4 regions of the Paenibacillus sp. RRE4 genome follow, and region 3 is predicted to be linked to each of the others. Evidence: riboswitches for the same ligand, from Rfam matches in the RefSeq annotation. Region 3 holds a riboswitch; each other region holds the start of a gene.

The links. A riboswitch is a leader RNA that binds a small molecule or an ion and turns the genes downstream of it on or off. The one in region 3 is predicted to bind cyclic di-AMP.
Region 1: linked by a shared signal. The riboswitch ahead of Q9R46_RS26565 (resuscitation-promoting factor) and the one ahead of Q9R46_RS05670 (C40 family peptidase) in region 3 are both predicted to bind cyclic di-AMP.
Region 2: linked by a shared signal. The riboswitch ahead of Q9R46_RS02325 (hypothetical protein) and the one ahead of Q9R46_RS05670 (C40 family peptidase) in region 3 are both predicted to bind cyclic di-AMP.
Region 4: linked by a shared signal. The riboswitch ahead of Q9R46_RS11520 (3D domain-containing protein) and the one ahead of Q9R46_RS05670 (C40 family peptidase) in region 3 are both predicted to bind cyclic di-AMP.

What each region holds. Positions count from the first base shown of each region.
Region 1 is NZ_JAUZUT010000014.1:7,455-15,666, reverse strand. It holds gene rnmV (ribonuclease M5) at 1-25, opposite strand, end outside; gene Q9R46_RS26565 (resuscitation-promoting factor) at 181-1,365, opposite strand; cyclic di-AMP (ydaO/yuaA leader) riboswitch at 1,635-1,888, opposite strand; gene Q9R46_RS26560 (TatD family hydrolase) at 2,130-2,897, opposite strand; gene Q9R46_RS26555 (HD domain-containing protein) at 3,276-4,553, opposite strand; gene Q9R46_RS26550 (AbrB/MazE/SpoVT family DNA-binding domain-containing protein) at 4,882-5,136, shown strand; gene rsmI (16S rRNA (cytidine(1402)-2'-O)-methyltransferase) at 5,371-6,255, opposite strand; gene Q9R46_RS26540 (tRNA1(Val) (adenine(37)-N6)-methyltransferase) at 6,256-7,035, opposite strand; gene Q9R46_RS26535 (initiation-control protein YabA) at 7,111-7,479, opposite strand; gene Q9R46_RS26530 (PSP1 domain-containing protein) at 7,508-8,212, opposite strand, start outside.
Region 2 is NZ_JAUZUT010000001.1:523,534-531,745, forward strand. It holds tRNA gene Q9R46_RS02315 (tRNA-Leu) at 188-270, shown strand; gene Q9R46_RS02320 (glutathione peroxidase) at 473-952, opposite strand; cyclic di-AMP (ydaO/yuaA leader) riboswitch at 1,331-1,506, shown strand; gene Q9R46_RS02325 (hypothetical protein) at 1,624-2,052, shown strand; gene Q9R46_RS02330 (HAD family hydrolase) at 2,210-2,908, shown strand; gene Q9R46_RS02335 (Nramp family divalent metal transporter) at 3,042-4,337, opposite strand; gene Q9R46_RS02340 (organic hydroperoxide resistance protein) at 4,816-5,235, shown strand; gene Q9R46_RS02345 (zinc ribbon domain-containing protein) at 5,486-5,731, shown strand; gene Q9R46_RS02350 (hypothetical protein) at 5,836-6,114, shown strand; gene Q9R46_RS02355 (thiol-disulfide oxidoreductase DCC family protein) at 6,263-6,685, shown strand; gene Q9R46_RS02360 (DUF6612 family protein) at 6,817-7,674, shown strand; gene Q9R46_RS02365 (VOC family protein) at 7,900-8,212, shown strand, end outside.
Region 3 is NZ_JAUZUT010000001.1:1,219,296-1,227,507, forward strand. It holds gene Q9R46_RS05650 (xanthine phosphoribosyltransferase) at 1-541, shown strand, start outside; gene Q9R46_RS05655 (hypothetical protein) at 640-969, shown strand; gene Q9R46_RS05660 (hypothetical protein) at 1,088-1,306, shown strand; gene Q9R46_RS05665 (carboxymuconolactone decarboxylase family protein) at 1,489-1,818, shown strand; gene Q9R46_RS05670 (C40 family peptidase) at 1,954-2,418, opposite strand; cyclic di-AMP (ydaO/yuaA leader) riboswitch at 2,424-2,555, opposite strand; gene Q9R46_RS05675 (RNA polymerase sigma factor) at 2,855-3,418, shown strand; gene Q9R46_RS05680 (hypothetical protein) at 3,615-4,790, shown strand; gene Q9R46_RS05685 (hypothetical protein) at 4,923-5,318, shown strand; gene pelA (pectate lyase) at 5,487-6,440, shown strand; tRNA gene Q9R46_RS05695 (tRNA-Leu) at 6,643-6,727, shown strand; gene xynC (glucuronoarabinoxylan endo-1,4-beta-xylanase XynC) at 6,819-8,212, opposite strand, start outside.
Region 4 is NZ_JAUZUT010000001.1:2,553,396-2,561,607, reverse strand. It holds gene Q9R46_RS11530 (ABC transporter permease subunit) at 1-1,302, shown strand, start outside; gene Q9R46_RS11525 (amino acid ABC transporter ATP-binding protein) at 1,289-2,011, shown strand; cyclic di-AMP (ydaO/yuaA leader) riboswitch at 2,197-2,393, shown strand; gene Q9R46_RS11520 (3D domain-containing protein) at 2,396-3,067, shown strand; gene Q9R46_RS11515 (polysaccharide deacetylase family protein) at 3,193-4,011, opposite strand; gene lpdD (prenylated flavin chaperone LpdD) at 4,165-4,500, shown strand; gene Q9R46_RS11505 (PspA/IM30 family protein) at 4,692-5,363, shown strand; gene Q9R46_RS11500 (DUF350 domain-containing protein) at 5,459-5,860, shown strand; gene Q9R46_RS11495 (DUF4178 domain-containing protein) at 5,892-6,398, shown strand; gene Q9R46_RS11490 (DUF4247 domain-containing protein) at 6,410-7,159, shown strand; gene Q9R46_RS11485 (HNH endonuclease) at 7,294-7,584, opposite strand; gene Q9R46_RS11480 (molybdopterin molybdotransferase MoeA) at 7,788-8,212, shown strand, end outside.

The sequences.
Region 1 (8,212 bases), on a different contig from region 3:
CCACAACAATCACTTCTTTTATCATGTTCCTCTTCTTCCTTTCTAACGCAAAAAGAAGAGGAATATCCTCTTCTCTGCCAAACGGCGGAGGAGACTGAATTCAGACTCCCCCGCCGCATATTCCGCATGAATCATTCATGCAACTATTTTATAGCATTCCCATTTCAAAGTAAAACGATTTTAGTTTGCTTCCGGCTTAACTGGACCAATCACATAGACCGTTTTGCCTTTTTTACGTCCGAAATTCAGGGCATGCTTCACACTGTCATAATAAACGTCAATTTTGTTGCCTTTAATAGCGCCGCCTGTATCTTCCGCACGACGGAAGCCTAGGCCCTCAATGTATACCCACCAGCCGATTGGAATGACCTTGGGATCAACTGCAATAGTGCGCCCCTCCGTTACACGAGTACCGGAAGCTGTTTTTGTACCAATACCTGGCTCTTCAGAAGAGTAGGCTGTCATCGATACATTTTTCAAAACTTTAGAGTATTTAAAAGAATTCCCGGAGACCGTAATCACCTTGCTGCCCGAGGCAGATGTTTTCTTCGAGTTCGTTGTTACAGCTTTTTTGGCAGTTGAAGTTTTGGCAGATACCAATTGAACCTCAGGTTCCTTCACAACCGGTTTAGCCTTCGTACCTACCGCGATCACTTTATCTACACGATTGGAGGCGACCGTTTTACCTACCACTTTTTTGGAGACGAGTTCTCCATCTTGAAATACCTTTTCGATATGTTGCACGATTGTGCCTTCCTTGCCTTTCACTACAACACGGTTATCCCCTTGGAACAAACTCGGGTCTGCCGTTTTCACAACCTTGTAAGCAATCGGTTGTTTCACATCCACTGTATGCTTTGTTACACGCACTACACGAATCTTCATATCCGCTTTAATTGCGGTTCCGAGCGCTGGATACACTTTATCATGATTTGCCACTTCAATTCCTGATTGCTGAATTACACCCTGTACCGATGAATCGGTTGTATAAAGAGTCTTGGTGTCTCCGTCTGCCGTGATTTTAACTGGAACGGCCCGCTCAATAATGATTCGGTCTCCGTCGGTAATCGCCCCATTCATGGGCATGGATACCTTGTCGTGAGGGCTGACTGTGATTGACTGCTCCTCCAGCATTTCCTGAAGCATTCCTGTACGAGTCTCTACCACTTGAGCTTTGCCGTCAATAACCAGTGAAACCTGCTTCCCGGCCTGACCGTAAACGACTAACAAGATCATGATTGCAAGCGCAATTGAGAATATCGCGATCAATGCCATTTGACGCAAGTTCTCATGCTTCCACCGCAACGCGAAAGACTTACTGGATGATCGTGACTCATGGGTCTCTTCTGGTTGGAATATGCCCACTTCTCCGTCCTCCTTCATAGCCTCGCCGTCTAAAGTAATGCATGATGTCTTTGACGCGACTATAACAATTTTTCTACAGAACGCAGATCAGAGATAATGATCGGTTCTGCACCATGAACCCCTCTTCGCAACATGATGTCATCCTCCTGAATATCTACCGTATGATGACAATATTTCTTTTATTCAAAACAAAAAAAGCCAAAGAAAGAGTGTAAGAGACCCTTTCGTGGCTTCCGAATGATTTTGAATATCGGAAATTCATGCACGAGGTTGCCTCTCTTTTTCCGCTTGCGAGGTTAGCTGTCGGGTTCGGGCGAAAGAGAGCCGCCCTATCTTAGGTCACCCGCTCATGGCGGACGCCCTTGAATTCACCCCGAGACCCAAAGAAGAAATCAAATACGGCTTCGCAGAACATTCCGCTGCTTTTGGGTCAGCGAACGATGCGCATCGGCTAGAATCACCGATGTTTAAGCCCTATTGGTTCCCCCGCTCTCCGTTAACGGAGACTCAGCGAGATTGATTCATGAAAGTAATGTTGTCTCATCGGAAAGTGTCCCTTTGTTCATCCCCCGAACATCTGTCCAATTTTCCGCGCAACAATTCACTGAAAAGATGATATCCTGTTTTGATGCATGTTGTAAAGCGTGGATCAAGTACGTTTTTCTAAATATTTGGTTAAAATATTGTAATATTCTGCAATTATTCGAAGCAAAGAGCAAATTAACTCTCTGTATCTCCCTTTTTCACCCGATTTACTCGTTTTCTTATTGAATCCCAAATCGTTCCATGGCATTTTTGGTGGTAATTGAAGCAATTTCCTCTACCGAAATGCCTTTAATTTCCGCAGCTGCTTCAGCAACCAGACGTACATGTGCTGTCTCATTTCGTTTTCCACGATAAGGATGAGGTGTCAGATACGGGGAGTCCGTTTCTAAGAAAAATCGATCCATCGGAACCTTGGCGAGCACTTCTTTCGGTTGCTTGGCATTTTTGAACGTGATCGGTCCTCCAAAGGACAGATGGAAGCCTAAATCCAGACACATTTTCGCCGTTTCCCAGCTACCGGAGAATGAATGCATCACACCTCCAACCTCACCAGCCTTCTCCTCACGTAAAATACGCACAATATCCTCATGAGCATCCCGATTATGGATGACAATGGGCATACTCAATTCACGTGCCAATGCAATTTGTTGTCGTAATACGCGGTGCTGTACCTCCTTAGGAGAAGTGTCCCAATGATAGTCTAGACCGATTTCGCCAATTGCTACCACTTTCTCATGTTTGCACAATGATGCAATCCATTCGAGATCACCCTCTTGCATCGTAATTGCATCCACCGGGTGCCAGCCTACAGCTGCGTGGATAAAATCATACGTTTCGGCCAGTTTCATCGTTGTTGGAATCGTCTCCCGATTAAAGCCAATATTAATCATGCGAGTCACTCCCGCCTGAACGGCCCGCTGAATCATGTCCTCTCGGTCTTCGTCGAATTGTGGTGCATCCAGATGAGTATGTGTGTCGAATAACATGCTTTCTCGTTCTCCCTTCATGTCGAAAGTCAAATGCCGAAGATTTGTTCATGGGAACTCCTCTTATTCTTGTACAAGAATTCTTTGCGTTTGAATTTCAAATTTATTTTTTTGCATCATTAAATGATTGGGACAAGCATCAATTTCAGTATTTTCAGTTTTAGCACTCAAGCTACTATATATAGAAGAAAAATAAAAAGTCAAATCAAAATCTGGCAAGGAAAGGCGTTAGAAACTGTATAATTACTCACTCGAATTACAAAATTATGTCGATCTACACATCCTCCCCATTAAAGCAGATTAATGTATCATGTAAAATAGCTCTCTTGGAAAGTCTTTTGATATCAAAATGTTTCATCCTGTTGCATCGACTCAAGCTTACAGAAAATAGGGGCGTATATGGGACGGTAATTCATGAAGGATGGCATCCACCTTGTTTTGCGGATAGTACAGATGATGTTTGCCCAGATGAAGTCCACTGATGGAACGAACAATGTCAGAAACCTCTGACAGCTCATGCAACTTGTCCTGCCGATCGAGCAGAAGAATTTGCTTATCTGTGGATTGATCTGGACGAAACACATCATACGGATTATCCGTCGGAAAATCAATTTCAAGATCATACTCGGGATTCAATCCTGCTTGTACAAAAGCTTCCCGAATCTCTTCAATGATGTCCAAGTCGATCTGTTCAAGTTCCACATATTTATATAACCTGCGATCCATAAAACGTTCGCACAACTCACTTAGAACAGAATCGTCCTCCTTACGCCACTGCATAAAAGCTGTTTGAATTAGCGATTCGTCAAGCTGCAGATATTCATTAACTGAAACTTCTCCATCAAACAGTTTGGGCAGTGGCTCTACCATGAAACGGAACGGAAAACCCTGCTTTACAAGTTCTTTAGCCCGCTTAAAGATTTGTCGCAATATAATCTCGGAGCTACGCGTCACAGGATGGAAGTAAATCTGCCAGTACATCTGGTATCGTGACATCAGGTAGTCTTCCACAGCATGCATACCAGACTCTTTGACTACGATTCGTCCATGAAATGGACGTAGCATGCGCAGAATACGGTCCAAGTCGATCGTGCCATAATTTACTCCTGTAAAGTAGGCATCCCTGAGCAAGTAATCCATTCGGTCCGCATCAAGCGGACTGGTTACCAGGTTCACGACAATCGGTTTATCATACGTCTTCTGGATAACGGAAGCCACTTTTTCATCAAAATCAGGAGCATACCGTCTTAGAATCGCCCCTACTTCGGTATCACCCTTGATAATGCGGCATGTCCAATCCTCATGATTCATGTCAAAAGCCTCTTCAATGGAATGAGAGAATGGTCCATGTCCGAGATCATGAAGTAAGGCGGCGCACAACGTCACCAGCTTTTCTTCCTTGGGCCAGTCCGAATAGTGGCTTCGTTCAAACTGAGAGATGATTTTTCGGGTAATTTCGTATACACCTAACGAATGGGAGAACCGACTGTGCTCTGCCCCGTGGAAAGTAAGATAAGATGTCCCTAATTGACGAATGCGGCGTAGCCTCTGAAATTCAGGTGTATTGATCAATTGCCATATAATCGGTTCTTGCACATGAATATAATTATGTACCGGATCTTTAAATACTTTTTCTTCCGTCAGACGATGTTCCATTTCGATTCACTCCTTTGAAATTGTTCTCTTGCCATAAAGAATAGCGCGTCCAGCTTCAATTTTCACCAACAATTCGACATATAGTGACGAATTTTGTCGAATAAAGCACTTTTGTCGTTTTCCAAATCGACAAAGCTGACATGGATGTTTAAATACGAAAAATTGCTTTCAATCCCTTACCACCAGCAAACTTAAGAAAAATACCCTTTATTTTAAGCTAATTTTAAGGTTGACTGTTTTGGGAATCGTTGGTATGATGGGTATCATAAAACATAAAATAATGTCGAATAATGACAATGATAGTTAGCTGAGAGGAGCACTGATTATAATGATGAAATCAACAGGTATTGTAAGAAAAGTGGATGAACTGGGACGGGTAGTTATTCCAATCGAATTGCGTCGTACGCTCGGTATTGGCGAAAAAGATGCTTTGGAAATCTACGTTGATGGTGAGCGCATCATGCTCAAAAAATACGAGCCAGCTTGTATCTTCTGTGGTAACGCTGAGAACGTAACTTACTTCAAAGGTAAAATCGTTTGTAACGAATGTATTTCTGAAATCCCTGCACCTGTAGCAAAATAAGAAAAACAAGTATACTGGAATTATTCCAATCGTTAATTCTAACCTTTTTATACTTCCTTATCGCCTTCCTGGTGTGATATCACCTTGGAAGGTTTTTTTCTAACCTTAAGAGCAGACACATATCTTTCACATTTTGGTGTGCTGCTCTTTTTACATTTTAAGGTTATATTAAGCTTGTTTTTAATCTCTCTTTAAGGTAATTACAACTAATTTTGGTATTTTTAAAATTTTAGACTACCCAATCAACGCATTATATACGTCCCGTTTTGCCAAACCTCGATCAGCTGCTGTTTTTTTCATCGCATCTTTACGGCTGTTTCCTTCATTTTCATAGTGCTCCACATGTTCTTCCAGCGACAAAACCTGCCACCAAGCCTCCCGTTCGGCCTTACGTTCCTCTTCCCTGATCCCTTCAACCAACAAACAATATTCACCTAGAGGCGGGTGCTCTTCGAGCCATTCTATACATTCCTTCAGGCTACCTCTAACAAATTCCTCATGCCGCTTGGTCAACTCACGAGCCAATACAATGGAACGTTCACCCAATATTTCCTCTAGATACATTAACGTTTTGCGAATCCGGTGAGGAGACTCATAGAATAGCAACGTACCATTCGACTCATCGAAGGCTTCCAGTACCTTACGCATGTCCTTTTTCTCTCGTGGCAAAAAACCACCGAAGGTAAACCTTTCCGTTGGTAATCCGGATACGATCAGAGCAGATAATGCTGCATTCGGACCAGGAATCGGTATGACCGTAATTCCGGCTTCAATCGCGAGCTTTACCAGATCAGAACCTGGGTCAGAAATAGCCGGTAATCCGGCATCACTGACCAGTGCCAAATTTTTTCCTTCTATTATATAGCGGATCAGTTCAGGGCCACTTGCTCCCTTATTGTGCTCATGATAGCTAAACAGCATCGAAGGTGTAATCTCAAAATGAGTGAGCAACTTACGCGTCTGACGAGTATCTTCAGCGGCAATAATCTCGCAGGCCTGTAATGTCTTGATGGCCCGGAAGGTCATATCCTCCAAGTTTCCAATCGGTGTCCCAACCAAATATAATTTACCTGTATATTCGGACTGCTCATTAAAGCTTTTCTGGACTTGTAAAGACATCTAGTTTCCTCCTTCCTTGGAGCGTTCAACATCCTGCTGACCATAGTAGATCTCCATTATTTCATCACAATAGCTTCCCTGTTCATTGTAAACAATAAGTGGCGGCAACATGCGTACCTCTGGCTTGCCATCTTTCATCGCTTCAATTAACACCATGTTCGCCTCCAGATGAGCACGCGGATGCACCATACGAATACGTTTGGGTTCCAGCTTGTATTCGCGCATCAATGATATGATCTCACCGAGACGTTGCGGTCTATGAACCATGGATACTTTTCCACCATTGCGCACAAGACGATTGCATGCTTGAATGACTTCCTCAAGGGTACATCCGATTTCATGACGTGCCATCGCCTGATGGGTATTCATCTTGAGGTCACTTCCATTCAGCGGCATGTATGGGGGATTCACTGTAATGGCATCATATACTGCATGTCCTGTTTCTTTAACCAATTCTCGCAAATCTCCCTCACGAATATGGATGGACTCACCCAATTCATTCAGCTGCACACTCCGGCGTGCCATATCAGCAAGTCGTGGCTGAATCTCAATGCCTTCCAGACTTGCCTGCGTACGTGTTGTCAGTAAAATAGGAACAACCCCATTTCCTGTGCACAAGTCCAGAACACGCCCACGTTTCGGAACAGAAGCAAATCGGGCCAGCAATACAGCATCCATAGAAAAACTGAACACCTCATCACTTTGAATTATTCGCAAATTATGAGAGAGCAGATCATCAATCCGCTCTGAATCCTGTAAAAATACTTCTTGGTCTGTCATAAGGTACTCTCATCCTCCGGTACGTTAAACGTTTATAACCTTGAAAAAAAACCGTAGGGAATCCCTACGGTCACTTCATTTATTCAAAAAAGACAGGCAGAACAGACAATCGCCTTCCGTCCGCAAGTGTCCGTAATAGACGTTGCAGATATGGAATCCTTCATGATACAGCCGAGCCAGGTTATCATAACCTTCGCCAACTACATCTTCACCTGGAGCTGGACCTGCAGGTCTTGCGACAGGAGCAAGAGCAGACGAGATCGGCAGATCTGCTGGCGCTTCACGCTTAAGCAGTTTGCGTAACTGCTCATTTTCGATGGTAAGCCGCTGATTATCTTCCAGCAACTCTTTCACAATCATTTTTAATTCTGCTAAATCACCGTGCAACTGACCCATTTGGGTTTCCATTTCATGAATGTGCGTAAACAGATTTTTCTTTTCCAAGTTTCCACCCCGAAGCAACCTTTATGGTTTACTTGATAACGACGTCATCCAGCGGAAGTTCTTTGACTTTACTGATGTCGAACAGTTGAACATGCACCGTGCGGTTACCGGCATTAATCCCGACAACTTTGCCTTCACCCATTGAGGTGACGACCAGTTTGCCTACAGCTGGCAACTCTTCTCTCACGCTCTCGTAATTATCATGCTCAAATTTCAGACAGCACATAAGTCTTCCGCACAACCCTGAAATTTTCGTCGGATTCAGTGACAGGCTCTGATCTTTAGCCATCTTGATCGACACAGGCTCAAAATCTCCCAGCCAAGAGGAACAACACAACACACGGCCGCAAGGCCCTATTCCACCAAGCATTTTTGCTTCATCGCGAACACCAATCTGTCTCAGTTCGATTCGTGTACGGAAGATGCTTGCCAGGTCTTTGACCAGCTCGCGGAAATCGACTCTGCCCTCTGCTGTAAAATAAAAAATAATTTTATTGCGATCAAACGTGAATTCTACATCGACCAGCTTCATTTTGAGGCCATGGTCTCTGATTTTATTTAAACAAGTGCCGAATGCTTCTTTGGCTGCACGCTTGTTCTCATCCACCACACGGGCATCTGTATCGCCTGCAACGCGGATAACCTTTTTGAGCGGCAAAACCACATCAGCCTCGCCCACTTCCTTCTTGCCCACGACAACCTTACCATACTCAACCCCTCGTGCCGTTTCCAC
Region 2 (8,212 bases), 700 kb from region 3:
TATGTAATTTTCGAAGAAATATGACTGAATTTTGCAAGAGGTGTGGAATAGGAAGGGAAGAAGAACTGTTATCCATTTAGAGTAAATCCGGTTGTAGTAAAATGTCATTCATAAAGTGATTAATAAGGACTTTACTTTTGTTTAAGAATCCAGTATAATCAATTCTGTTGCCGATAATTTACGACATGCGGTCGTGGTGGAATGGCAGACACGCTATCTTGAGGGGGTAGTGGGCGTATGCCCGTGGAGGTTCGAGTCCTCTCGACCGCATTATATGAAGATTTACGAGAGAAGCTTTCCGTGATGGAGAGCTTTTTTTGTTTTCATATAGCAACAAGGGCGAATTATTCAGGATGAGGACATGTGTTAAAAGAGAGGACGCAAAAAAGCCGCCCAAAAGCTTGAGCAGTGTCTGGCTCTTTGCTTTATAGGTGGCTTGTTTTTGTTTATATGTTTGTTCGAAAATCTATATTTATTTGTTAATCAGCTTCTGAATATCCTCTTCGATTTTGTCCGGTGTAGTCTGCGGAGCATATCGTTTCACAACTTTACCATCCTGATCGACAAGGAATTTGGTAAAGTTCCATTTGATGGCTTTGGAGCCGAGCAAGCCTGGTGCTTCTTTGGAAATGTGTTGGAAGAGCGGATGAGCGCTTGAACCATTGACGTCAATTTTTTCAAACATCGGGAAGCTTACGCCATAATTCATCTGACAAAATTCAGCAATATCGTCGGAAGATCCTTTTTCCTGCGCGAATTGGTTGCTTGGGAATCCAAGCACTTCAAACGGAGCATCCTGGAATTTATCCTGAAGCTCTTGCAAGCCCTTGAATTGAGGGGTGAGACCGCACTGGCTTGCGGTATTCACAATTAACAACACTTTGCCGCGATATTGGGACATCTCAATCTCTTGTCCGCGAAGGGTGTTTACTTTGTAATCATAGACTGACATGGGAAACGCCTCCATCCTGTTATTCTTAATATGCTTATTATATTTTAAACAATTAAATAATGCAAAACTTATTTGGGATTATCGTTGTTATAACCATTCGCTTTCTGGACTCAAAAATGGACGAAAAAACCATGAATCAATTTTTGTACGGTTGAGAATTAGATAGCTTGGAAGAGGAGGATAGCGTATAAGCTCATTGTAAGCGTTATTATCATAGGTTATTGCCGGAAATCTGGCGATTCGGTGATCTGTATGCACTTTACATGATCATGGTACGGGTGTATGATTCATAGCGTAATTTGAATTTTAATTAAATTGTACCTGAAAAACGAAACAAACGATAATATCGATCGGTCTTATACTCAAGATTTACGAACGATGTTTTAATCGCTGAGTTTCCATTCATTGTGGATGGAAAACGGGGGAACCAACAGAATGGGCTGTATGACAGCAGCGGACATTCATGGGGTGAATTTTTCGGTGAAAGCCGGAAATAGGGCGACTCTCGCGCCCGAATCCGTCAGCTAACCTCGTAAGCGTTAAAGGGAGAGGCAACAAACCGCACGCTGGTTCATGGCGCTTTCGTCATGGATTATTTAAGAAGCGTTTCGGAGGCCTTGGTCCCCACGCTTCTTTTTTGTTGTCTTTTCACGCCAAGGGAGGAACGAAGAATGGATAAAGAGATGATTTTGGTAACCGCTCCAAATGAAGCAGGACGTAAATTTGTGAAATTGCTGATGTATAAAAAAATGCCATTTGCCGTTCTGACGAACAGTGCTGATGAGGAGCGCAAACTTCGCCGTCTTGGCGTAGAACACGTCATCCGTATGAATACAGCAGCTGCTGAGAAATGGTTTTTGCCGCAAGGCAGTGTAGGCAATGTATTTATTTTTGAGAACAGTCTGAACTTGACATGCCGCTATCTTCAAATTTGTCGCTCATGGACATCGAAGTCTTTGTGTGTGATCACGGAGCAGAGCCATCCTAAAGGGATTTATCGTGGAATGGGAGCGGATAAAATTGTCTATTCATTGAATGGAGAAGTCGGGTTCCTTCTTAATAGTTGCAATAAACCTGAAGCTGAAGTAAGCAGCTTGTGATTGACATTGATCCAAGGTAAGACGCCTGTTATAATTGCAGGTATAGACTAACGGAATTTGAGGAGACTCATGCTTGTCGTGGGTCTTCTTTTTTTATGGAAACAGTACGGTAGTATAGAAGCGAGGGATAACCTGCAGCTTACGAGGAGGAATCAGCGTGCCGGATATTGCCGGATTGAAGTGGTTGTTTTTTGATGTGGGGGATACGCTGGTGGATGAATGGGAGCCAGTAGATGATATTATTGGGCAGTTCGTTCGGGAGGCGAATGATTACGGCTATCCAGTAAAGATCGAGGCGGTAAGAGAACTGTTTGCTACCTGTTACCGTAATTATGAACAGTGGCCCATGAAAGTAGCCATACGTACATATATTCATGATGAAAATCACCGCACTCTGATTCAGGAGAAGCTGAAATTTCATAAAGAACTGGAGCAACCGTTTCCTTCTGCAACCAAGGTGCTTGAACAGCTTTCGCATCACTATCGTATTGGCATCATCGCCAATCAGAGCCCTGGGACTGAAGCAAGGCTGGAGAGCTACGGACTTCGTAAATATGTCCATGTTCTGGCCTGTTCGGCAGAAGAAGGGGTGTCCAAGCCTGATCCGGAGTTGTATGCGGTTGCTCTGAAGCAGGCTGATTGCGCGCCCGAAGAAGCGGTTATGATTGGCGATCGAATCGATAATGATATTATGCCAGCACGTAGTTTAGGTTTACGCACCATTCGTATTTTGCAAGGGTACGGAAGGTTCCAGCCAGAGCTTTCGGATGCCGAGCGTGCAGACTGGACGGTGGAGTCCCTGGATGAACTGCTGCCGCTACTCATACCTGATGAGGATGCAGGTAAATCTATATGAGTCTTAGGTTAGACTATGTGGGATTAGATTGCAGGTATATGTAGATCGGAAGTATATCAATATAAAGACACAAAGAAGGCCGATTTGCGTTGGGATCAATACCAACAGCGAATCGGCCTTTTTATATAGAAGCTTAGAACAGCATGAAGGTCTGGATGATTAAATACACATTCAGGACAACGATGATAGCGGCAATAGTCCAAGAGACGATTTTGAGCCATAGTTTGTTTGCAAAAGGCCCCATGCTTTTTTTGTCACTTGTGAACATCACAAGTGGGATGACGGCGAACGGCAGTTGCAGAGACAGGATGACCTGACTTAAGATCAGTAACTCTTCTGTGCCGCGCTCACCGGCAATCGCAGTGACGATGACAGCAGGGATGATCGCAATCAGTCGGGTAACCAGTCTACGCAACCATGCCGGGATACGGATATTGAGGAAGCCTTCCATGACGATCTGTCCTGCGAGCGTGCCTGTAAGAGTAGAGTTCTGACCTGATGCGAGCAAAGCTACGCCGAACAGGACGCTGGCGATCGTTGTGCCAAGTAGCGGAGTTAGCAGATGATAGGCATCGGATATCTCTGCTACCTGTGTCATGCCAGCGCTGTGGAATACAGCCGCAGATACGATCAGGATAGCCGCGTTAATGAACAAAGCTAGCGTCAAAGCGATGGTTGAATCCATCGTGGTGTAGCGAATAGCCTCTCTTTTGCCCTGAGTCGTCTGCTCAATCTGGCGGGTCTGCACAATGGAAGAATGCAAGTACAGATTGTGCGGCATAACGGTGGCTCCGATGATACCAATGGCGATGTAGAGCATGGCCGGGTTCTGCAAAATTTCGGTGCTAGGAACGAATCCGTGAAGAACACCGCCCATATCCGGTTTCGCCAAAAATAGGTCGATGCCAAAACAAAGAGCAATGGTTGCCATCAGCACGATGACGAGCGTTTCCAGCGCACGGAATCCTTTGTTTTGCAACACGAGAATGAGTAATACATCCACGGCGGTAATAATCACACCGTATAACATGGGAATGTTAAACAAAAGTTTAAGAGCGATTGCTGAGCCGATCACTTCAGCGAGGTCCGTAGCCGCAATAGCCAGTTCGCATAGAATCCATAACATCATGACAACGGGAGCGCTGAAACGTTCACGACACGCCTGGGCAAGATCGCGCCCAGTGACAATCCCTAGCTTGCCTGCGAGGGATTGAAGCACGACGGCCATCATGTTGGAAAAAAGGATGACGGACAATAGCGTATATCCAAATTGCGAGCCGCCGGCGATATCCGTAGCCCAGTTGCCGGGGTCCATATAGCCGACAGCGACAAGATAACCTGGGCCGACAAAGGCGAGAAACTTTTTCCACCATGCCGCATTCTGGGGTACTTTCATGGAACTGTGAGCTTCACCTAGCGAGGGAGTCATCGTAGCTGCAGAAGCAGACGCGGGTGCATATTCGCTGGATGAAGGGTTGAACGGATTTTTTTGACTCATACATGGATCACCTGACTTTACAATAAGATGTGGCCGGCTTGTAGCCGGGAAAAATTCAATTTTAGGATGTGCTCTGGCACAAATACTGCGGCAAATGAACGGGATGAATAAGAATGCTCATATATCTAAAATTTTATGTTCATGTTTACATTGTACACCGTCAATAATTTTTGTCTAGTGCAACTTTTATGTAGTCGGACAAAAAATAAGGAGAATCTGAAGTTATATTTTCGAAGAGCCTCTTTGTATCGTACCCATTTTGTAAAAAGATACGACTTTTATCAGGTACGCATGAAATGTAGCCAAATGTAAAAGCTGATAAAGTACACAATCAGACGTTTCAAATCGAGCCAGAAGTTTAAAATGAATTGTAGGCAGTCAAAACTTTATTAGCGAAGGAGAGATTCTGATGGAAGCTTTATATACAGCAACAGCGACAGTAAAAGGTGGACGAACAGGTTCGGTGGCTTCTTCGGACGGTGTGCTGCAACATGATCTGAAAATGCCGAAAGAACTTGGCGGTGCCGGTGGAGAAGGCACAAATCCCGAGCAACTTTTTGCGGCTGGATACGGTGCATGTTACGAGAGCGCTCTGGCTAACGTGGCCCGCAAAGCAGGTGTGAAATTGGAGAATGTCGTCGTAACAAGCAACGTATCGATCGGCAAAGATCCAACAGATGACGGATTCAAGCTAGCGGTTCGCCTGGATGTGAGTATGCCGGGAGTGGATCACAGCCAAGCTGAGGATCTTGCCCGTAAAGCGCATGACTTCTGTCCGTATTCAAAAGCAACACGCGGCAACATTGACGTTGTACTCAACGTCGTTTAATAGATAGGATAATTCCTGGCTCTTTCTCTTTGAGAGTGACAGGTAAAATAAAGAGCAAGGTATCCAGTGATATCTGATCTTCAAGCACACAAGCCCTGCTGGTAGTTCAGCAGGGTTTTGTTTTCTAACATATACCACCCATGAATCACCTAATCTGAAAGCGGAGGAGGATTTCTCCGTGTTAGGTCGTACTCTTTTACATAAACGTACAGTCGCTTCATGCCACATATTCCATTAAGGAGGAACGGCGATGAGTATTGAAGAGATGATTGAGAGAAAATTTGTATGCACCAAATGCCGGGGGACGGAATGCAACATCAAAGAAGTCTCTATGTCAGGAGCGGGGCTCAGCAAAGTATTTGATATTCAGCATAACCATTATTTGTTTGTGGGCTGTACGGCCTGTGGATATGTGGAAGTGTTTAACCCGGACGTGCTAAAAGGCAAGAAACAGGGACAAGTTGGCACAATTCTGGATATTCTGTTTGGTGGATAGACATGCGTGAGTTGACATCGACCCGAAATTTCTTTAATATGGTTTAGTACTGAAAGTGTCAGTGTCATTAGCATGAACCAAATTTGAATTCACGGGTGATATCCATGTCTTATAAACCAAGCATTGCACAACTGCAAGTAGCCAGCAAAAACGAAAAAGACGGATTGTACGAATTTACGATGAAACTGGTGGATGGTACACAGTGCCGTGTATTCTACTCCAAATCTCCGGATTGGAAAATGACTGCGATCAGCCGTCTGCAGAAAACACCTTGCCCTGTATGTCGTAAAGACTTCATCTGCAAATGTATGGATCAATGGTCAGGTGACCTGCATCAACAAATGATTAACGACGAGTGGATGGAAAAAGCACTGGCTGAGTAATTGTCGGACAGTTATGAGCGTAGGCATTAAGCCTGCGCTTTTTTTCTGTTTTGCCAGGGAGTTTAGCAGATCAAATTCAGGTTAGGCGAGAAAAGTTGGCTCAAAATGGGTAAGTAATCTAACAGCACCATAGAGGAGGCCATGAGATATGACAGTAGACCAAGAGGATAAGCACAAGGGACACCCGATTGTTCTTGTAGACGGCGTATGCAACTTTTGCCAGGGAATAACGAAATGGATCATCAAGCGTGATCCGGAAGGGAAATATCACTTTGCTTCACTTCAGTCGGATGTGGCGAAAGGATTGCTGGAGAAGGGTGGTTTGAGAACCGATAGCATGGATACGTTTGTGTTGATTGAAAATGGAAAATACTATACACGCTCCACAGCAGCGTTAAGGTTGGCCAAAGGTCTCAAGTTCCCTTATCCGTTACTCTATGTGTTTATTATTGTGCCCAAATTCATTCGCAATGCAGTATACAACTGGGTTGCGCGCAATCGGTACCGCTGGTTTGGGAAGGACGATGCATGTATGTTACCTACACCCGAGACTAAAGATCGATTTTTATAAGTATAAAAGTATCAGTTTTTCAGGATAAGCTTCCATAAGAAAGAAGTTTCATGTAAGGTGATTAATATCGGTAATTACTGGGTAATTACTGTGGGTTACATTATTTTTTACATTATTGGGAGGATAACAACTTGAAGAAATGGACGACAATGATTATTGGGGCGTTATTGGCAGTAAGCTTGGCAGCATGCGGAAACGACACAGATAAATCTGCAACGCCGCCAGCAGGTAATGAAACAACGAATGAAAGCAATAATACAACGGAGCAGAATGCGGCTGTTCCAACACTGGATGAATTGCTTGCCAAAACAGGTGAAGCAACGAAAGCGTTGAAAAGCTTCACTACGGAAGCTAACATCGATCAAAAAATCAAATTGGATGCTGGCGAGAATTCCCAGGATCAGCAAGTAAAAACGTCTTTGAAAATGGATATCATTAAAGATCCAATGATGATCTATCAAGAGATGGAACTGGATATGTCTGGACAGAAGCAAAACGTAAAACAGTATATTACCTCAGACAAAATTTACTCCCAAGTGGGTGACCAGTGGGTAGCGATTCCAGAAGATCAAACGAAGGCGCTCATCGAACAATTGAAAGCTAGCATGAATCCGGAAAAAGAGCTGGACCAATTCAAAAAAGTAAAAGAAGACGTTAAGATCACCGAAGAGGGCGACAACTATGTCCTGAACGCAGATGTATCGGGTGACAATGTCAAGGAATTGGCTAAATCCGTTATGGAACAAAACGGTTCAGACGCTCAAATGCAGGCTATGCTTGATCAAATGAACATTAAGAGCATGAAAATGAAATATCTGATTAACAAAGAGACATCTCTTATGGAGAAGATCGATGTAGAGATGGTGATGGAAATGGAGCAAAACAATCAGAAAATGACGATGGACATGAAAATGGACACTTCGTTCTCCAACCATGACAAAGTTGCAGAAATTAAAATCCCGCAAGAGGCTTTGGATAGCGCAAAATAAGTGAAGCCCTGAAACACCTTTGATTCTGATTTCGGAATACCTGTCGGTAGACCGGATAAGGATCAGGGGTGTTTTTTGATTTTGGAAGTTCTTTAGAGTGTTATAATATGGACTTGTATGATTAATTTTTAAAATTTGGACATTTGTAAAAGGATCTGCTGTGAGTGTAAACATGTGGTTGCGTAAGGTTAATTCATCATTGTTTCAATAGGGAGGGGATACCGGATGATCAGATATGCACATATTCATCACGTAAGTCTGGCTGTTCGAAATTTGGAAACGGCAAAAAAATTCTATTCCGGTTTGCTCGGAATGCAGGAGATTGAGCGTCCTCCTTTTCGCTCCATGGGAGCGTGGTATGCGATTGGCAGTCAGCAACTTCATCTATTGCAGCATCCGGAAGGTCATACGCTAAGGGAAGCGGGGATTGATACGACCGACGGACATTTTGCACTTTGGGTGGTCAGTTATTCGGAGACGATCGCTTGGCTGGAAGAGCAAGGGATTGAATATGAAGCGAGACCGGATAGTGTGGCTG
Region 3 (8,212 bases):
CATCTCGGATCAGGTATTGAAACTGGATGGTCTTTTGAACCATCAGATTGATCCTGCATTAACGATGGAGATGGGACGGGAGTTTGCTGCTCGTTTTCGCGAGAGTGGAGTTACTCGGGTGATTACGGTGGAATCATCAGGGATTCCGGTTGCTTTTGCCGCAGCACATGAACTGGGAGTACCTTTGGTATTTGCCCGCCGCAAAAAAACGCTTCTGGCCGATCCTGATGCCTACTGCGAACGTGTACCATCCTTTACGAAAGGAATCGTAACGGATATTATGGTATCTCGCGAATACATTCATGAAAATGACCGCATTTTGTTCATTGATGACATTATTGCAAACGGAGACGCAGCCCGCGGCGTAATTAAAATTATTGAGCGTTCCGGCGCAGAGCTTGTGGGATTTGGTGTTGTGGTGGAGAAGAGCTTCCAGGCGGGTGCCCGTACCATCCGTGAGCAAGGGATTCCAGTAGAAGCTCTTGTGCGCATTCGTTCACTGAATAATGGCACCGTGCAATTCGACGATAACGAAATGTGACTTTTTGAAGGAAATTGGGCCTAATTTTTGAAGTATGACTTTGCATGGCCTTAGATTTCCTTTATAATGGGGTTATGTTAGGGAGAGGAGGCAACACCATGGGGAACCAACCGGCAACAGACCAATTTTTTATTGATAAGCTGGCGGAATCGAAAGTTCATTTTGAACGTGCCCTGGATTGTAAACATACGGAATTCGATGACCTTTATCCCTATATGATTGAACATCCTCAATTTTTCTGGTACAAACGCTATGTTGCCTGGTCAGAATTACTGACGATTGTAGGCTTGTGTGAAGAGTTGTCCTTCTCTTGGAAAGAACAATTTACACCGCACCAAGTAGAGTACCTTGAAGAACGTGTGATGTCCGCCAAAGTGCTTGATTTTTGGTTCGAGAAGAACGACAGCAAAGAGCACGCGCAGCGGTAACTCTCAGTCGGGACATTTTTTTCGAATGACATGACAGTCCAATACAGTCACGTGAGACCTAAATGACTTTTCATTTAGGTCTCTTTTTGTAAAGAAATTTGAATATAGGAGTCTAATTATGATCAGTGATACAGAATTGGATGCCCTGCGTTTGTCAGGGGAAAAGGTAAGAGTGGTACGCGATGAGCTTGAGTCTAACGATGTAACGGGCATCGTGGTAGCCTGGGATGATGAGCAAGTACTTATTCGCAGGCAGAATCGCCGTGTTGTGAAGCTGGATCGGTCTTACCGTTATCAGCTGTTCAGTGAGCCTCGTCAAAGTGTTTTAAGTGAATAAATGACATGAGTGCTTAGCTTAACGGATTCATGTTACCGGAAATATCACTCAAAGAGAAGGTCTGCTACACCAAATGTTTGGAATTACCATCAGGATCAGGCATATTTGCGACGCACGCGAGAGAAGATAGGTACAGTGGAACAATTCGCTGTATTTACAGCCGAAAGGGTGTGTTGCAAGTCATGACATTGATGAATGATAAAGTTCATGCTTATAAGGATCAGATTGGCGCATTAAGCGACGTTCTCCCGGATGTGGTGAAATCATATCATGAGTTTACGGGAGAGTGCTTCCAGCCGGGGGTGCTTGATGCCAAAACCAAGCAGTTAATTGCGCTAGGGATCGGTTTGTTTGCTAATAACGAAGTGTGCACGTTCTATCATGTGGAGGAAGCCCGGTCCAAGGGAGCGACCGATCAGGAGATCATGGAGACGGTAGCTGTCGCTGGTGCAGTGGGCGGCGGACATGCTCTGTCACAGGGAGCCATGAGGGTGCAGAAGGCCCTCCATTAGTGGATGAAGTAAAACAAAATTAACAGGGTAATACACCTCTTTAATAGAGGCGTATTACCCTGTTTTTTATAGATCATCTTTACATTCTTTACTGTAAGGAGTAGCCAGGGGCTATTTCCCGTTCTTTAAATTCAATTAAAGCTTACCCAACATTTTGTTATACATAAATTGACCTGTTACCCGTCTTGCGGTTACATAACGATCACTGAAATACGGATTGGACAACTTGGTGATGCTGACACCTTTGCTGCTGGAGGCATGTGCGAATTGACCTCCACCGATGTATACTCCTGTATGTGAGATGCCTCTACCTGTTGTGTTGAAGAAGACCAGATCTCCTGTACGAATGCTTGCTTTGGAGACAGGTGTTCCGGCTTTCGCTTGTTGTTGCGACGTGCGAGGGAGCTCAATGCTATATTTGTTGAAAATATATCTCATAAACCCGGAACAATCGAAGCCAGCCATGGTTGTGCCGCCCCATTTGTACGGGATACCTGTCATATTGTTAACCATCGTATTAATTGTGCTTGCCTCTGTGCTTGTTGCCCCGGATGTAAATAGTACAGCAGCCCCAAAAATGGAAATAATCAGTTTTTTCAAAATCAATGTTCTCCCTTCGATGCCTACGGAGTTAGCTAAGGGTTCGGTAGAAGGTTCCCTATATTTCCTATGTATAAGAATAATTCACCCAAAATGGTTCCCCCGTTTTCAATCCTGAAACTCGGCAAATGAATAATTAAGTTTTTGTAACTATTTGAAACTATATTGCATAAATGCGTAATTGTCAAACCTGTTTAAAGGTGTTCATTTAGCCTCAATGTTAGCGGAATTATCGGTTTTATAGAGAACTAAGTCGAATTTAACGGGAATAGTGTTTACAAAAAAGTAACTATTTTTTCGACGATTTCTTTGAAAAAAAGGAGGAGATGGATTATAATCCGAATTTATATTACAATAAAAGTAATTTATTCTATTATTATGATTTTCATAACTGGATTTGCAACAAATAAAAGTCAGATGAGAAGGAGGAATATCCATGTCTGCCTCACTTGCAAATGTAAAACCTAATGTTGAAAGCGTTAGCAATATTATTGAGAAATTGTATAGGAGAAACTATCTTAGTATGAAGCAAAAAGCATATTACATCACTCGCGATGCATTTACTGCAGAGGACTTAGTTCAAGAATCTTTCGTCAGACTTTTTGATAAACAGCAAACCTTGCTTATGCTTGCCGAGGATCAACAATATTGTTATATGATGCGAACCGTCCACAATGCAACTCTCAATTATGTAGAAAAACAAAAAAAGAAAAGGCTATGGATACATATTTTTAACAACGAGAACGACATGGATAACATATCAGATGCTTCATCAATTCCTGAACAATGCTATGAACGAAAAGAACAGTCTAAATGGATGGAACAATTGCTAAAGTCGTTGCCCGGACGTGATCAACAACTTCTGCGTAATAAATATTTACTTGGTTTGACTGATAAGGAAAGCGCACATCTTTTAAGTTTACCCGAAGCAAACGTCAGATCCTACTTGACAAGGGCTAGACGAAGAGTTAGGGAGACAATCAACAACCAAAGAACCTAAAAGATAATTGTGAATACTTTGTGAAAAACGTTGCATTTGCGTGGGATGAATTGTCTATATAGTTGTAGTCTGTATTTTGAAGAAGAGTTTTAATGCGCTTTATTTGGAGGGATGCAAATAAGTGTACTGTGTAAAAACGTTAAAGTATGAACGAAGAATCTTGGAAAAAGAAAAAATGTAGAAGGGAGCAATAACCATGTTACGAAAAATGTTGGCTGCATTTTTAGTTTTATCTGTAGTACTCGTTCCACAATTAGCCGCTACGTCCAGCGCAGATGTCACAACAACATCAGAAACGGAAGAAACATTCACTTTCACCAACGTATATGAATATGACAGTAGTTCTTATAAAAAGAAAGCACATTATGATACTCTTAGAGTAACGCTGAAAGATGAACTTATGGACTTTGATTTGGATGGTACAAGCTTGACAAACACTGTATATACCGTGAACAAAAATGAATCAACCGGAACAACACTTATTTCAGCATCAGGAGATATCGATTCAAATCGTCATGCTTCGATTCGGCTCGTTTTTGATGAAAAAGAGAATGCAAATGGAAACATTATTTTGACAACTTCCAAGAAAATTAACATTGGTGGAGAGACCAAGATTATAGAAACCGACAAACTTATTCGATTTGCACCAGTCAATGAACCTGTTAATCTGGAAAGTCTGGTAAATGGGATCAGAAGTGATGACCAGTATTCCGATACTTACACAGATTACGGACCTCTAGCAGGCGAAGTTGCCTTGGCTTCTGCACAAATGCCTGTTGTGAAATCCTATAAATACAGCAACTATATGTATGGTGGTGTATTCTGGAACACAAATTATATTGCAACAGGAACTAGTCCCATGCAGCTAAAGTTCTCTCCACTAATGGGAAACCTGTACTTTTGGAAAAATTCAAATGGGAAACAAGGTACTATCATTAAAAACCAAAGTATGATCATATCGACTTCAGCTAACTACTCTTTTACATCTGGCCCAATCGGGCTCACATATCCAATTGTTGATAATCCGAATAATCCTAAAAATGTAACGATTAAATTATCCTATAAAGGCGCTGGGGTAGGAGTAACGTTTCCGTTAGGTTCTAACAATTCAATATCCAATGGCTCCAACGCCTCTTGGAAATTAAATAAACAATATACGGACTTCCTAAACAAAAATGGTTCGGAGTTGGATGCTTATTATTTGGAAGGCACAACGAATATCACTGGAGCAGGAAAGACCACTTCTGTTTCCAGTAGTGCCACGGTGAAGATCGGTGCACTTTACTATTTCGGTGATATTCCTGCTCAAGATGTCGTATTTACGGATTCGTTCTCAATTCCTTCATTTACGGCTTCTGTAGTCAGTGAATAAAATATATATTGCAAGAATAAAAATGAATAAGGTTGTAGAATGAGATGTTCAAGAGGCTGCTAGAGGGCAGCCTCTAAAGCTTGTAAGTTAATGTATTATATATGACTTGGTTATTTCGAGGAGGTTATCACGATGAGAAAAGCACTAATTATTTTCTTACTCGTCTTTACGGCTGTAATGACAGCGAGCTGTTCAGCTGATAACAAAGAAGCAGCAATGAACGAATTACGTTCGCAGCAACAGGGAACATATAGCGGCTATGTATTTTGGAACGTGGATTCAGACTTGAATACGTTGAACAAACAGTTATTAGGAATTGTAAATACAGATGAAGTGATGTCTTCCCTTCGCTTCAGCAAGCTGAATTTTATAAGTATGGGGGATACGTCGCAAAAGTATAATTATGTGAAAATGTTCGATATCGATAAAAGTCCAACATTACTTATCTTTGACACAGAGAAAATGATTCTTAAAACCAATAACTTCGAGGATATCTATACTTTAGCAAATAAATTAAAGCAAAAATAAAAAAAAATATTAAATAAATAAACTATATAGTCCTGTTGCGTATATTGACAAAAATATATTTATTGCATATCATAACCTTATTAAATACATAATTTGTATTTAAATTGTTTTCATTGGAATATATGTTATAAAGGTAATCAAATTTGTGAATTGGGAGAGTGTTGTCGAGTGAAAGCAAAAAAATTAGTAACCTTTGTACTGGCGTGTTCAATGGTATTCTCCGTAGCGGGAATAGCCGTTCTTCCTGTACCAACCGTATCGGCAGCTGATGCTTCCGGTACAACGGCGAGTATGTCCGATATCTTAAAGAATCAGCGCCCCGATGGAGGCTGGAGAAAAGATTACAGTCAGACGTCAGGTGAATGGGCCAAATCAACGATCGATAACAAAGCTACATACTCAGAAATCAGAAGGCTAGCAAGTGAATTCAAAAAAACAAATGATCCGCGATACTCTGCTGCAGCGATTAAAGGCATCAACTTTTTGCTTAATATGCAGTACTCCAATGGCGGTTGGCCTCAAGTCTATCAAAGTTCCGGCTATCATAAACATATTACCTATAATGATGATGCGATGATTAATGTGATGTACATGCTTGATGAGGTCGCAGGACGTAAGGGGAACTTCTCCTTTATCGACAGTTCTCTTGCAAATCGCAGTAAAAATGCAGTTTCCAAAGGAGTCGATGCTATTCTGAATACCCAGGTGGTATCCGGTGGGAAGTTAACGGCCTGGGGACAACAGCATGATTCTAGTTCACTTAGACCTGCGGGAGCCAGAATCTATGAAGTGCCTTCATTAACGGCAGGTGAGAGCGTGAACATTGTGAAGTTTCTGAAAACGAGACCGGCTAATTCAAGAATCACTGCATCTATCAAAGGTGCCGAAGCCTGGTTTAATAAAGTGAAAATTACAGGCTATCGGTATGAGAGAGCGAATGGGGATAGCCGAATTATTGCTGATTCCAGTGCATCACCGATTTGGGCACGTTTCTATGAACTCGGTACGGACAAACCGATCTTTGTGGGACGAGATGGCGTTGTGAAATATAAGCTGAGCGATATTGAAAAGGAAAGAAGAGGCGGTTATGCATGGTACGGCAACTGGCCGTCCAAGCTGTAGAAAATTGTTTATTTAACCGAATTTTCTAATAAGTCCACTACTTACGGATATATAAGCTTAATCTGAAGCAGGCCTGATAAGTGCGAATCGGATACATATCTGTTTCGCACTTATTTGGTGATAAATAGATGTGTTGACATGTCAAACTACGCGTGGTATATTATTTCTTGTCGCCGATAATGATTGGAAAGACACAATATATGCGGTCGTGGCGGAATTGGCAGACGCGCACGGTTCAGGTCCGTGTGGGCTAACCCCCCGTGGAGGTTCGAGTCCTCTCGACCGCATCGCATAAAAAGGTTACTTCAGAGATTAATCTCTAAGGTAACCTTTTTATATTTTCCTAGTAGATTTCTGACTTCTTTTGTTGATTATTTCTTATTGATTCACAGCTTCAACAGCAGGTTCAACAGCTGGGGTAATGTCAGTTTCAACGTTAGTCTCCATGTCTGTCAATGGAAGTTCAATTTCGAACTCGGAAGCAATGTTTTCATCAGCAGTAAAGCTTGTACCCGTAAGATTAGCTACGAAAGTGGTTACACTTCGTGCCGGAAGCTGTGCGGTAAACGCACGGTTAGAGACATTTATTGCAGATTGACTAGCCAAGTTACGATTAGCATCTGTTACCCAAGAAGATACGGTGGAAGCATTGCCGTTCTGCAACACAAATTTTTGACTAACAGCAGATGTACCGCGGTTAATCGCTACGATAACCACTCGGTTGTTGCCTTTGTAAGCAGACACGAAAGTGTTTGTATCCGGGTTTTTGGAAGCATCTACTCTGACATAGCCTGGGCGAATGAATTTGGAGAAATGAGCCATATTGTATCCACGCTTGCTGATCGTACCGTCTTCCTTCATTGGTCCATATGATCTGCGGATATACCACCATACATAGGCTTGGAAATCGCCTTCAACCATTGCATTGTGCATGTGGTAGGAGATGTCCAGCGCTTCCGGCCAGCGGTCAGCGGAATTGTTGTCACTGTTCGGATAATACACTTCAGTCATCCAGAGTTCTTTACCGGCTCCCTTTTGTTTGAAAAGAGGATAAGCAAAATTGCTGAACTGTGTTCCATACAAATGTGCTCCCAGAATATCCATGTTAGCAAGAGCTTGCGGATCATTCAAAATGGGGTCAGATATGTTTTTCAGGTATTGGAAGGATTCAGGAGCCATGACTTTGGTGCCTTGAATGCTACCTGCATTTTCTTTCATAAAACGAAGGATTTCTTGCGGTGTCCACCAAGTCCAGTCATGAGCATAATCTGGCTCATTTTGAATGGAAATGGAATACAGGTTTACACCGTTATTTTTCATATAAGTCACAAAGTCATTCAGATGCTGCGCGTAAGCAGCGTATTTGTCATACCGTAATCGTTTTGCATTGGTATCACCGTTTCGATTAAACGTTTCTACCATACTGCTTGGAGGGTTCCAAGGTGATGCAAAGACGATAGCACCCTTTTCAATCGCACGCTTGGCTGTAGCCAATTCACGGGACCAGTTATTCCGATCAGGGTCAACCCAGATTCGGAGCACGGAGAATCCCAGTTGATTCTGATCATTACCGAAAGCGGTTTCACGTTGTGCCGCCGTTAAGTCACCAATCCAAGCGGGATGGTTAATACCGCCAAAGCCACGGATTACTTGTTTCTGTGAGGATAAGTTAATGTTGGCATCACTCGCTGCTGATACGGTCGTTGGGGTTAACATTAATGGTAAAGCAGTTAAGCAGGCTAACAACAGGTTGACTGATTTTTTAAATTTAA
Region 4 (8,212 bases), 1.3 Mb from region 3:
GTCATCAATGGCAAAGACGAAATCGTCGGATTCGATATTGCGATTGCCAAAGAAATTGCAGCGGATCTTGGAGCTGAACTCGTTATTGAGGATATGGGCTTCGATGGACTTCTGCCCGCGCTTCAGAGTGGCCGTGTAGACTTGGTCGTCTCTGGCATGACACCGACGGATGAACGTAAGAAAAGCATTGATTTCTCAGAACCGTATTACAAATCCAAACAAGTGATTATGGTTCGTAATGTCGACAAGGACAAATATCCGGACATGAAATCACTGGAAAATGTCAAGATTGGCGTGCAAAAGGGATCCATTCAAGAGACCATCGGACAGAAGATTCCTGGAGCAAAGCTGACTTCACTGGATAAAATATCCGACATCGTGCTTCAATTGCAAACCAAACGCGTTGATGCAGCTATTGTAGAAGATACCGTAGCCGCCGGTTACCTGGATGACATTATCGGTCTTGCTGCAGCGGTTCCTGACGAAGAACAGGCTGAGGCCGCTGTCGGGATCCGTAAGGGCAATACGGAGTTATTAGACTCTGTAAACAAAACCTTGGATCGCTTGAAAAGCGAAGATAAGATCAACCAGATGGTTACAGAAGCAAGTCTCCTGATGGCTGACAAAGTCAATAAATCTCAAAACATTTTCCAACTGTTCTGGGAATACAAAGGCTTATATGCAACAGGTATCGGATACACGCTCCTGTTATCGGCGCTAGGCGTATTATTCGGGGTCATCATCGGTCTGATTATTTGCCTGTTCCGTCTTCATAATATGGCGATTCTTCGCTGGATCGGTACAACCTATGTAGAGGTGATCCGCGGGACGCCAATGCTGGTGCAACTCATGATTATCTATTACGGGGTGTCGCTGACTTTTGGCATTAACTTCTCGGCGCTTCAAGCAGGGATTATGACGCTTTCCATTAACAGCGGTGCGTATCTCGCCGAAATTTTCCGTGCCGGTATTCAAGGCGTCGATCGTGGTCAACTGGAAGCAGCTCGTTCACTGGGTATGGGCAGAGGCGCAGCGATGCGTTACATTATTCTGCCACAGGCCTTTAAGGCCGTTTTGCCAGCCATCGGTAACGAGTTCGTAACGATTATTAAAGAATCATCTATTATTTCCGTCATCGGTATGGTAGATATTATGTATCAAGCAAGTGTAGTCAAAAATCTTACGTTCCAGGGTCTGAACCCGTTCATTATTGCGGCAGCGATTTACTTTGTGATGACATTTATTCTGTCCAAGCTGCTCGGACGATTGGAAAGGAAGTTGGGTGCAAGTGATAGACGTTAGACAATTACACAAATCATATGGTAAAAATGATGTTCTGAAGGGCATTGACGTAACGATTGGCAAAGGTGAGGTCGTTGTAGTTATTGGTCCTTCGGGTTCGGGAAAAAGTACATTTCTGCGCTGTCTGAATCTGCTGGAACAACCTTCATCGGGACAGATCGATTTCGAAGGTGTTTCAATTACCGATCCCAAGCATAACATTAATGCTACACGTGAAAAGATGGGCATGGTGTTCCAGCATTTTAATCTGTTTCCTCATAAAACGGTGCAGCAAAACATCACGATTGCTCCAATCAAAGTGAAGAAACAATCCACGGATGAGGCTAACAAAATTGCCGAGGATCTTCTGAAGACAGTCGGTTTGGCGGACAAAAAAGATGTATATCCGAACCAGCTGTCCGGTGGTCAAAAGCAACGGATTGCGATTGCAAGAGCGCTCGCGATGCAGCCGCATGTAATGTTGTTTGACGAGCCAACATCGGCCCTTGATCCGGAGATGGTCGGAGAGGTATTGGAAATCATGAAACGTCTTGCTGAAGGCGGAATGACGATGGTCATTGTAACACATGAGATGGGTTTTGCGCGTGAGGTGGGAGACCGCATTCTGTTTATGGACGGCGGTGTCATCGTTGAGGAAGGTACCCCGGATGAAGTGTTCGGGGCGCCAAAACATCCGCGTACTCGAGACTTTCTTGCAAAAGTACTTTAATTCATGCCATGCTGTATTTAGAATCAAATGAATAACGGCGTTATCGGATCGAAAGGTCCGGTAACGTTTTTTTGTTGTTTGCGGAAAAGGTAGAACCTAAAAAGTAACTTTTCTGTTACCTGTAAAATGAATTAAAACGCCAAATGGAAACATTTACTACAGCTTAAGGTTACAAAATTGTGATATATTCAAGACTGCCGAAACTTCCGAAGCGGAAGTGCGGGGGACGTAACAATGCAGACATAGTTAATGATTTGAGAAATATGCTGCTTGGGGTGAATTAGGAATACATAATGCTTCAGCATGTCACGTACAGCCTATAGGGTGGGTTCCTCCATCCGAATCCGACAACTAACTTCGCAGGCATCATGAGGGAGGAAGACCATGTATAACAAGAAACGTTTAGCCAAAACAGCCATTGCACTACTGACATCCATTCTATTCATTCAAGCCGTTCCGGCTCACGCGGATTCCGTTCATGTGGCCAAAGAAGGGGACACCTTTTTCACCTTATCCAAGCAATACGGCGTTGATATGAACACATTAATTAAAACGAATAAAGGCATCTCACCATATAACATCTATGGTGGTTTGAAAATTACAATCCCGGGTAACGAAAACAAAGTAGAAGCGGCACCGGTTCAAGCGAAGTCGCAGGAAAAAACGGTTACTGCCGCAAGCCTAGACGTGAATACAGATAATAAAGTGGTGCAGGCTTGGGGGAAAACATTCGACTACAGCAAAACGCTGAGTGTTAAAGCAACAGCGTATTCCGCAGATGCTTCCGAAAATGGTGGATGGGGCGCCGTTGATTATTTTGGAAATCCGCTCGAACTCGGCACGATCGCGGTGGATCCCAAGGTTATCCCTTTTGGAACAAAGGTATTGGTGACAGGGCATACACACCCTGGATTGCCGAAACAGGCTTTCGTAGCAACGGCTTTGGATGCAGGTAGCGCGATTAAAGGAAATCGCATTGACATCTTTATCCCTGGGAGCAAACAGTTCGTTAGCTCATTTGGTTTTCAGGATATTGAGTTGTACATTTTAAAATAAAGCTTAAACCCTCCCATCTATGAATGTGGGATCATAAGTTGAATGGAGTATTAATAAACAGGGTGTTCTTGCATCATCAGGATGGGCTAATTCATGATGACGTAGAGGAACACCCTGTTTTTCATTTATTGTTTCTCTTTTGGCAGTTTAAGCATCTCGTCCAAGGTAACTAATTCATACCCTCGGTTTCGCAATTCTTCAATAACCTCAGGCAAAGCCTCTACCGTACCTTTCAGGTTTGAACCTGTGCCGCCGCCAGCGTGCTGTAATACGATGGAACCGGGTTTCACCGCGGAGAGAATATTTTCTTTTACTTTTTCCTTGGATAGTCCTTTCCAATCGAGGGAATCCACGTTCCAGTTCACGATGCTGTAATGCTGTTTTGCAGCCCATCGCAACTGCTCCTCGTTAATGTCCCCGTACGGAGGGCGAATCATTTTGGGCGTATAACCTGTCAGGCGGTGAATAATATCGCCGGTATGTAAAATTTGTTTGCGAAAGGCGTTCATCGATAACTTACTGAATTCAGGATGATTGTAGCTGTGATTACCGACAATATGGCCTTCTTTCACCATCCGTTTTACCAAATCCGGGTGTTTCTCCGCACGATTGCCGACAACAAAAAACGTTGCACGAACCTTGTATTTTTTTAATACATCAAGTACCCGCGGCGTAAATCTTGGATCAGGTACATCATCAAAAGTCAGCGCAACTTGTTTGGTGGAAGGGCCATTGGTTTTGAACGTATCCGCGTATTTCTGACGAAGTTGACCTAGAGTCAACCGTTCTTCTTTAACATCTGAGCCAGACGCCGGTGTATCACTGAGGGTTGAAGAAGGTTCCTCAGATGAAGCAGCAGACACAGGCGCAGGGGCTAAAGGAGCTGTATAAACCCCAGAACATATAATAGTAACGAGTGCGAGCATGACGAGGCGCATTCGCATGTTAACGGCCTCCTTTTCCAAAATTGCGTTCTCTATGGTATGCCCGTTGTCTGTTTCTTTTATGCATGTGTGAGAAGTTTCATTGCATCATCAGGTCATGAAAGCCATAATTCCACCATATATAACATAAAGAGAAGGATAGGTGGAGAGACGATGAGTACATATGATTTGAAATCCATTCGTTTAGAGGTTTTTGAGGCAGGACAGGACAAGGTATTTCTGATTACGGGTGGTAAAGCTCATATTGGGGCTGTAGCTACATTCTATGTTGACCATGATCGGGTTAGTGGAACGACGGTGCATATTCCAGGACATAAGGAACAGGAGCTATGTGAGAGGCTTGCCCGCAAGGCGGCCGTGCAATTGAAAGTTACGGTAACTGTTATTATGGGCATACATTTTGACAACATTACACGAGTGCAGATCGACGAGATCGTAATGACTGCAGAGAGACTTGTGGATGAACATTTGAATAAGAAGTCAGAGTAATGTTGTTCTAATCGGTCACCTTATAGGATAAACTACACGTGCCTGGATAAGCATAACCTTTAGAGATAATCCTCCTTATATTAGAGGTTGTCATCAAGTTTTAATTTTTTTTTGTAAAATTGAAACGAGTTGCAGATTGTAACGTATGTATCTTTATATACAATGCACAATCCACTGGGAGGAATAACCTAATGTCTATTTTTAAAAGATTACGTGACCTTACAATGTCTAACATCAATGCGATTATCGACAAAGCTGAAGATCCAATCAAGATGACGGATCAATATATCCGTGACATGCAAGAAGATCTGGAAGATGCTGAAAAAGCAGTAGCCGCACAAATCGCAATCGAGAAGAAGTTCAAGCAATTGTTCGAGGAACAGGAAGCGCTTGTGAAGAAACGTGAAGAGCAGGCTCACACGGCAGCTCGTGCACAGAACATGGACCTTGCTCGTCGCGCTTTGGAAGAGAAAAAAGCAGCGGAAGAGAAAATGGTGGAGTACAAAGCCAGCTACGATCAAAACAAAGCGTCCGCAGACAATCTTCGTGGTAAACTCGATGAGATGCGCAAACAATTGACGCAGATGAAAAACAAACGCGAGACGCTTGTTGCTCGTTATAACGCAGCCAAAGCACAAACCGAAATCAACAAAGCGCTGAACGGATTTAGCTCAGACACGGCAAGTGCAGGCCTGAAACGTATGGAAGAAAAAATGATGCAGATGGAAGCTCAGGCTGAAGCAAGCAATGAGATGTCTTCCAAAGGCAAGTCACTTGACGAGGAATTTGAGAAGCTTGGCAAGGATGCGGCTGTTGAGGACGAACTTGCTGCTCTCATGAAACAGTACGAAAACAAAAACTAACACCTTGGCGTTCAGCAGGGTTAACCAGCGGAGGGGAACAGCGTTTCTCCTTCGCTTTTAAATGCGGATCATGTTGATAAGTGGAGGCTGTGTAAATGGATTTGAACATTTTGGCGATGCTGGTCTGGACGGTTTCAGGTTCGGTTTTGCTCTTTGTACTGATGTATGTAGATTCACTCTTTACGAAGTATAAGGATTTTGCTGAAGTCAAGGCTGGCAATATGGCGGTCACCACCCGGATGGTGATGAAGTTGTTTGCGCAAGGTTACGTGCTTGCAACATCCATCTCAACGGCAGGACATCTTGGAGAAGCATTGCTCGTTTCGGTTGTATCTTTCGTTATTTTATTAATTCTGGAAAGTGTTGTTCACTTTATGATTCGTAAATGGGCCACGTTGGATCTGGATACGGGAATACAGCAAGGTAAGACAGGGTATGGTTTGTTCTCCGGCGCTTTGCATATTGTAGGCGCATTGATTATTGCAGCGTGCTTGTAAGCCGATAAGATAAGGAACAGGAGTAATTGGCATGAGTGTATGGAAACGTATTAAAGGAATACTAACAAAGCCCGAGCCGCCCAAAGCGGAAAAAACGATGCTTCAGCTTGCTCCTGGGGATATCTGTGAAGTGTCTCTGGTCACCTATGAAGTCGTTGGCAGAGTGCAGAATCGGGCTCGTAACGCAGTTGTATTAACGCTCCAGGATGGTAGTTCATTCCGATATTTACATGTGGAGGAGCGTGAGATCACACGTTACGCCCTTTATACACCTATTGATGGGAGACTTGATGCCCCTGACGAGGTGCCGACCATTCTTGAACTGGATGATCATGTGTATCATTTGGAGGAAGAATATGGAGGTATGGTGCAGACTGTGGGCAGAACGCCTTATGGTCAGGCTGGTGAGCAACTTGTGTGGCAGTATCAATCGGATGATAACAAACTTCTTCGTGTGGAATGGCAAGACAGAAGGTTTAACCTCTACGAGGGTGAGTCCATTCTTCCTGCGGATTTCAAAGTGATTCGTTCGAACTAGGAGAGGTTCCAATGAAAAAACGCTTGGCACATGGATTAAAATTAATGCTGGTCCTCAGCCTTGTGATGTCTCTGCTTTCTGCGTGTGGTGCAGCTCCTTCCGTACAGGATACATATCCTCTTGAATCGGTAAGTGGCAGCGGTCAATCCACGTCTTACGTATATCGGGCTGCGGATCGTACAGTTCCTGAAGTAGCAAAGGAGCTGTCAGATCAACGAACACCCGACCAGATTTCGGCAGAAAATACAGAGCGGATGTTTCTGGTGTATCAAGACCAGTATTATCATCTGCAGCAAGATCCCAAGAAACCAGAAGATACGCTCGTCGAAGTTGATTCCAAGGAATATGTTCGTCAGAACTATAGCTCTTCTTTCTTACAAGGATATCTGACGGCAACGTTAATTGGCAATTTATTTGATACTTTTGGTGGACGCGGATCAGGCAACTATCGGGGATACACGGAACGGGATACGTACAAACCAAGTGCGGGATCGTACCGGGCCCCGACGAGCAATGATAAAAAACTGGCTCCGCCTATTACCGTTGAGCGCAAAGGCTCCATTACACGGCGTGGCAGTGATAAGGACACAAGTGTTGGTTCTGGCGGCGGTTTATTTGACCGCAAAAAGGATCAAAGTAGAGGAAGTATCGATCGTAACAAAAGCAGCGGCGGCTTGGGTGGTTTGTTCGATTCACCAAAAAAATCCTACAAAAAGCCAAAGACTCGAATCGGTGGTGGCAGGATTATGAGGCGGAGATAACACCTCGTAAGCCTGATATATATGCTTCATGGAATGATTATGATTCACAGAATGATCATTATATACAGGACAAAATAACAGTAGCATGGTGAGACACTGGCGAATGACAGTGAGCACCTTGTTACTGTTATTTTTTATGATTTACGGACACGATGGGACTTGCGAACACGAGGAATCGAAGAAGCCGGCTGCTTGCGTATCCAGCGCAGGTAAGGAATGATCCGTTCATCTGCACGCAGAGATTGCAGATCGGTTAATCCCAACGTGACCAGATCCCGATTCGTATATAACGAGTGGATTTGTTTATGGCAGGGAATGCACAGGTTAGCTGTGGGCATGAAGCTTCCTCCCATTTCCTTTGGCGTTAAATGATGCACTGTTGTCTCAACGGGTTCTCTCCCGCATAATTCACAATGATGATTCATGTTGATCACCTCCAGATATCGAATGCTATTATGTGCAATGACAGGGTAATTCATGTTGTCTGTTCAGGTACATATGCAGTATTTCTGTTCGGAATCAGTGAGTAATCGACTTGTCATCGGCGTATATTCGGGCTACACTTTCTTAAATGAGAAAAGACCTCAGGAGGTAAGTTACTGTGAAACATAATTCCCATTCATATGATATGACCACTGCCAAATTCCATCGCAAGGCTGTACAAGTGCCGGAAGCACAGAGCAGGATTGCTGCTCAGGTATCGGCAGGCCGGATTGAACATGTGCCTCTTGCCGACTCACATGGCCGCACACTTGCTGTGTCGATTGAAGCGCCGCATGCGTATCCTTTTTTCCGCAGATCAGGTATGGATGGTTTTGCAATTCAAAGTGCAGATACGGCTGAGGCCACAAGTGATCATCAAGTGTGGTTTCGCGTTATTGATGAAATTCCGTGCGGATATACATCAGAACATCATATTACACCTGGAACGGCTGCACGAATCATGACGGGTGCTCAAGTTCCGGATGGTGCAGATGCTGTCGTCATGATGGAGATGACGGAAAGCAAGCAGGAAGAAGGGGAGCAATGGATTGCACTGAAACGTCAGATTCA